Linked DNA regions of Noviherbaspirillum saxi. The main gene of each other region encodes a partner of the protein of the gene in region 2 in a complex. Links are inferred from orthologs where the notes say so. Each region holds a gene or a part of one and is shown on either strand. Other genes may lie near its edges.

Region 1 (3,065 bases), 1.4 Mb from region 2 along the record:
CTACCTTGCCCAAGGATAAAATCGTGCTCGCTAATCTGTCGGGGCGTGGTGACAAGGACATGCATACGGTGGCCGAGCGGATGAAAAAGCAGTTCTGAAATCTGCTCCGTGACATTCCGCACGGCAGGTCCATGCAACCTGAAAAGAGCCGCGACGGTCAGCCATCAAAAAAGAGTAATTCCTGACCGTTGATGCGGTGCTACAACCTGATAAGAAGCCACTACCATGTCCAGAATCAAGAATACCTTGACCGCGCTTGCCGAGAATAAGAAAAAGGGTCTCATTCCTTTCATTACCGCTGGCGATCCCGCACCCGACCTGACCGTTCCACTGATGCACGCGTTGGTTGCCGGCGGCGCCGACATTATCGAACTCGGCGTCCCGTTCTCCGATCCAATGGCAGATGGTCCGGTTATCCAGAGAGCATCGGAGCGCGCCTTGGCAAATGGCGTTGGCATGCGGCACGTATTGCAATTCGTGCAGGAATTTCGCACGACCAATCAGAGCACGCCGGTGGTACTGATGGGATATGCAAACCCGATCGAACGCATGGGAGCACAGGCATTTGTCGAAGCCGCCAAAACCGCTGGAGTCGATGGCGTACTCGTCGTCGACTATCCGCCGGAAGAGTGCGAAGACTTTTCCACGCTGATGAAGACGAACGGCCTCGATCCTATCTTCCTGCTGGCCCCGACCTCGACCGACGAGCGTATCGAGCAGGTTGGCAAAGTGGCAAGTGGCTATGTGTATTACGTTTCCTTGAAAGGCGTGACCGGGTCAGGGCATCTCGATCTGGGTGCCGTTGCTGACAAGATCCCGGCGATCAAGAAGCACGTCAAGGTGCCGGTGGGGGTGGGATTTGGCATTCGCGATGGCGCAACAGCCAAGGCAATCGGCTCGGTATCGGACGCCGTGGTCATCGGCAGTCGCATTATCCAGGAATTGGAAAATACGCCGCGCGAACGCGCTGTGGAAGTAGTGCAGACGTTTATTTCCGGTATTCGCCAAGCCCTTGACGAGATCAAGTGACATATTTGCCACTGAACCGGAAAGAACCAGACCATCGGCCGATATTGGCGGAAGGCAAGGTGAGCGGTACAATGCCGCAACAAAATCGAGATGAGGTCACATGAGCTGGCTTGAAAAATTGCTTCCCCCGCGGATTCAGCGTTCCGATTCCGCAACCCGCAAATCGGTGCCTGAAGGCTTGTGGGTAAAGTGCCCGTCCTGCGAAGCCGTGCTATACCGCACCGACCTGGAATCCAATATCCATGTCTGCCCGAAGTGCGATCACCATATGCGCATCCGCGCGCGGGAGCGACTCGATGCGCTGCTCGACGCCGGCGGCCGCTATGAAATCGGCCAGGAAGCCTTGCCCGTCGATTCGCTCAAGTTCAAGGACAGCAAGAAATATCCCGATCGCCTGAAGGACGCGATGGAAGCCACCGGCGAAACCGATGCGCTGATCGTCATGGGCGGTGCCATCATGACCCTGCCGGTCGTTGTCGCCTGCTTCGAATTCGAATTCATGGGCGGCTCGATGGGTTCGGTCGTCGGCGAAAGATTCGTACGCGGCGCACAGGTCGCGCTGGAGCAGAAGGTGCCTTTCATCTGCATCACCGCAACCGGTGGCGCGCGCATGCAGGAAGGCTTGCTGTCGTTGATGCAAATGGCAAAAACGACATCGATGCTGACCAAGCTGTCCGAGAAAAAGCTGCCTTTCATTTCCGTGCTGACCGATCCGACCATGGGTGGCGTATCTGCTTCGTTCGCTTTCATGGGCGATGTCGTGATTGCCGAGCCCAAAGCCCTGATCGGTTTTGCAGGTCCGCGCGTGATTGAAAACACTGTGCGTGAAAAACTGCCGGAAGGTTTCCAGCGCGCCGAATTCCTGGTGCAAAAGGGGGCCGTCGACATGATTGTCGACCGTCGCAAGATGCGTGAAGAAATCGCCCGCCTGCTGGCACTGCTGCAGAACCAGCCGGCAGAAGTGCTGGCCTGATCGCCGCATGAACCAGACAGCCCGGACTGCAGCAAGGTCCGGGCTTTTTACTTTCAGCCATACGCCATTACATTCTCATGCAAAGCCATCCCACCACACTGTCCGGCTGGCTCAGCCTGCTCGAAACCATGCATCCCAAGGCAATCGACATGGGACTGGAGCGCGTCGCGCAGGTGAAAGACCGGCTCGGCATTCATTTCGACTGCCCGGTCATCATCGTCGGCGGCACCAACGGCAAGGGTTCCACCTGTGCGATGCTCGAAGCGATCCTGATGCAGGCCGGCTATCGCGTCGGCGTGTATACCTCGCCGCACCTGATCGATTTCAACGAGCGCGCGCGTGTTCATGGCGAGCCGGCGACCGACGACGCGCTGGTCAACCAGTTCGCGGCGGTCGAAGAAAAGCGCGGCGATGTATCGCTGACATATTTCGAATTCACCACGCTGGCCATCATGCGCCTGTTCGCGCAATCCGGACTGGATGCGGTCATCCTTGAAGTGGGTCTCGGCGGCCGCCTCGACGCGGTCAATGTGATCGACGCCGACGTTGCCATTGTCACCAGCGTGGACATCGACCATACCGAATACCTCGGCGACACGCGCGAAAAAATCGGTTTCGAAAAGGCCGGTATTTTCCGTCCGGGCCGCACCGCGATCTGCGGCGACCCGGTCCCGCCGCAATCGCTGATCGATCATGCGAAGGCGATCGGCGCGGACCTGTGGTTGTTTGGCCATGATTTCAATTATTCGGGCGACAAGCAGCAGTGGAACTACGGCGGCCGTGCGCAGCGCCGCAACTCCTTGGGCTATCCCGCGCTACGCGGAGCGAACCAGTTGTTGAACGCCTCCGCCGTGCTGGCCGCGCTGGAAGCCTTGCGCGACCGTCTGCCGGTTGGTGCCCAGGAAGTGCGCACCGGTCTGGCCCTGGTGGATCTGCCGGGCCGGTTCCAGGTGCTGCCGGGCCGTCCTGCCATCGTGCTGGACGTCGCGCATAACCCGCATGCCGCTGCGACCCTGGCGCAAAATCTCGACAACATGGGTTTTCATCCCTATACCTATGCGGT
Region 2 (3,181 bases):
GATGAAACCGCCGATTGAGGCGCAGCGGGTGTCGGTGCAGATGGGGTATCTTGCGCGAGATCTTCCGGGTGCAGCAGGTTCTCTATGCCGTTGAAGATTTGCTTGCAGGCGCCGCAGCGGACCAGGCCAGCCCGCAGCTTGAGTTGGTCATGCGCGACCCGGAATGTCGTATGGCAATGCGGACATTGGGTTGCGAGGGCCATTTCGATTATTGCGGCGAAGCAGACTGACCGGCGAGCACGACCCAGCCCTCATGTTCGGCCCAGACCGTCATCTTGATGAATGGCGCATAGGCGGCGGCCACTTCATCGGCCTGACGGGTCAGAATGCCGGACAGGACCAGCATGCCGCCGGGCGCGACGCGGGACGACAGCATCGGGGCCATCAGCTTCAGCGGGCTGGACAGGATGTTAGCGACGACGATGCCGAAGGCTTGCGGGTGCGATGCCGACGCAAAGTCTCCCGGCAGGTAGTAATTAATATTGCAGCGATTGCGTTCGCTGTTATAGCGTGCCGATTCGATCGCCTGGGGATCGATATCGACGCCATACACTGCCGCTGCGCCCAGTTTTTCCGCCACCATGGCGAGAATGCCCGAACCGCAGCCATAGTCGAGCACCGACAGGCCCTGCGGCGGATGCGCTTCCAGCCATTCCATGCACAGGCGTGTGGTCGGATGACTGCCGGTACCGAAAGCCAGGCCGGGGTCGAGTTCGAGCACCAGTCCGTTCGGGTCCGGCGCGTCGTGCCAGCTCGGCACCACCCAGATGTTCTTGCCGATATGGATGGGGTCGAACTGCGATTGTGTCAGTCTTACCCAGTCCTGTTCGGCGACCGGCCGCAAGGAATAGTGCGGGACCGGCGCGATGCCGCAGGCGGCAGCGGCATCGGCGACGATCGCCGCGTGGTCGGCGGTTTCGTCGGCCAACGCCACCACCCGGCTATGTTCCCATGCCGCTTCGGCCGGCTCCATCCCCGGCTCGCCGAACAGCGGGCGCTCGGCGTCGGTGCCTTCGTCGGCATCTTCCACCGACACCGACAGCGCACCCGCCTCCATCAATGCATCGGACAGGGCCTCTGCATGGTCGCGTGCGACTTCGATGACGATTTCAGTCCAGCTCATGGTGTTCCTTATTTACTTCGCGCCCTTGGCAAGTGCCTTGGGCAGGTCCGGCTTGGCGGCAAGCTTTTGTTCCAGGTAGTGGATATTCGTGCCGCCTTCGAAGAAGCGTGCATCCACCATCAGCTCGCGATGCAGCGGGATGTTGGTCTGAATGCCTTCGACCACCATTTCCGACAGCGCGATCTGCATGCGACGGATTGCCTGTTCGCGCGTGGCGCCGTAGGCAATGACCTTGCCGACCATGGAGTCATAGGTCGGCGGTACGAAATAGCCGGCGTAAGCATGCGAGTCGACACGAATGCCGGGACCGCCCGGCGCATGCCAGGCAACGATGCGTCCCGGCGACGGCGTGAACTTGAACGGGTCTTCCGCGTTGATCCGGCATTCGATCGCGTGGCCGGACAATTCGATATCGCGCTGGCGGAAACGCAGTTTCTCGCCGGCGGCCACGCGGATCTGCTCTTGCACCAGATCCACGCCGGTGATCATTTCAGTCACCGGATGTTCGACCTGAATGCGCGTATTCATTTCAATGAAATAGAATTCGCCGTTTTCGTAAAGGAATTCGAAGGTGCCCGCGCCGCGATAGCCGATCTTGCGGCAGGCTTCCGCGCAGCGATCGCCGATGCGCTCGATCAGCTTGCGCGGGATGCCGGGCGCCGGTGCTTCTTCGATCACTTTTTGATGGCGGCGTTGCATCGAGCAGTCACGCTCGCCGAGCCAGATCGCGTTCTTGAACTCGTCGGCCAGGATCTGGATTTCCACGTGACGCGGATTTTCCAGATACTTCTCCATATAGACTTCGGGATTGCCGAATGCCGCACCGGCTTCGGTCTTGGTCATCGTGACCGCGTTCAGCAGGGCCGCTTCGGTATGCACCACGCGCATGCCGCGCCCGCCGCCACCGCCCGCTGCCTTGATGATGACCGGATAGCCGACCTTGCGCGCAATGCGAATGATTTCCTTCGGATCTTCCGGCAATGCGCCGTCCGAACCCGGAACGCAGGGAACGCCGGCCTTGATCATGGCATGCTTGGCGGACACCTTGTCGCCCATCAGGCGGATCGATTCCGGACGCGGGCCGATGAAGACAAAACCGGATTTTTCCACGCGCTCGGCGAAATCGGCGTTTTCCGACAGAAAGCCGTAACCGGGATGGATGGCTTCGGCATCGGTGACTTCGGCGGCGCTGATGATCGCCGGCATATTGAGATAGCTGAGCGCGGACGGTGCCGGACCGATACAGACCGATTCGTCGGCCAGCTTGACGTACTTGGCTTCGCGGTCAGCCTCGGAATGGACGACCACGGTCTTGATGCCCATTTCACGGCACGCGCGCTGAATGCGCAGCGCGATTTCACCACGATTGGCGATAAGAATTTTTTCGAACATGGCGGTTGCGTTGTGATGCGTTGGTATGCGTTTAGGGACTGTGTTGCGGTCTGGTCGGCGCGCGACAGGCGTACGCCAGCCGTAAAACGCTTAACCGATCACAAACAGCGGCTGGCCGAATTCCACCGGCTGGCCGTTTTCAACCAGGATTTGCTTGATGACGCCGGATGCGTCGGCATCGATTTCATTGAGCAGCTTCATCGCTTCGATGATGCAGAGAGTATCGCCTTCCTTGACAGTGGCGCCGATCTCGACGAAAGGAGGATTGCCGGGTGCGGATGCGCGGTAGAAGGTGCCGACCATCGGCGACTTGACGATATGGCCTTCCGGCTCGGCCGGTGCGGCAACGGGTGCGCCGGCGGCCTGCGGTGCCGAAGCGGCGGTCGGAACCGACAGTGTATGCGGCATGGATTGCGGTTGCATCATCACGACCTGGCTTTGCGGTGCCCCGGAGGATTTGACGATACGGACTTTGCTTTCGCCTTCGGTGACTTCAAGTTCGGCGATGTCTGATTCGGCGACGAGGTCGATCAGCGTCTTGAGTTTTCGTAGATCCATATGAAATGCCTCAGAATGATATTTTTATTGCAATTGGAGCCGCCACGATTATAAGTGTTCGCGGCGAGATAATGAAAATTAAAGCTTTTTGAGCGCGAAATCGATGGC

The links.
Region 1: the proteins of accC (region 2) and accD are in contact, whole or in part, in a solved structure (PDB 8UXZ), measured with the Escherichia coli proteins. The link is inferred for Noviherbaspirillum saxi from one-to-one orthologs.

What each region holds. Positions count from the first base shown.
Region 1 is NZ_QYUO01000001.1:2,203,931-2,206,995, reverse strand. Bases 326-3,065 are described here. They hold accD (acetyl-CoA carboxylase, carboxyltransferase subunit beta), read left to right. Parts: upstream 326-1,129; coding sequence 1,130-2,002; downstream 2,003-3,065. Other genes in these bases: folC (bifunctional tetrahydrofolate synthase/dihydrofolate synthase), read left to right, coding at 2,080-3,065; trpA (tryptophan synthase subunit alpha), read left to right, coding at 326-1,029. Also shown: trpB (tryptophan synthase subunit beta), read left to right, coding at 1-98; more of trpA, read left to right, coding at 226-325.
Region 2 is NZ_QYUO01000001.1:814,267-817,447, forward strand. What follows is about bases 326-3,181. They hold accC (acetyl-CoA carboxylase biotin carboxylase subunit), read right to left. Parts: upstream 2,516-3,181; coding sequence 1,136-2,515; downstream 326-1,135. Other genes in these bases: prmA (50S ribosomal protein L11 methyltransferase), read right to left, coding at 326-1,123; accB (acetyl-CoA carboxylase biotin carboxyl carrier protein), read right to left, coding at 2,606-3,073; aroQ (type II 3-dehydroquinate dehydratase), read right to left, coding at 3,152-3,181. Also shown: D3871_RS03955 (DUF3426 domain-containing protein), read right to left, coding at 1-203; more of prmA, read right to left, coding at 209-325. UniProt on the Escherichia coli protein: This protein is a component of the acetyl coenzyme A carboxylase complex; first, biotin carboxylase catalyzes the carboxylation of the carrier protein and then the transcarboxylase transfers the carboxyl group to form malonyl-CoA.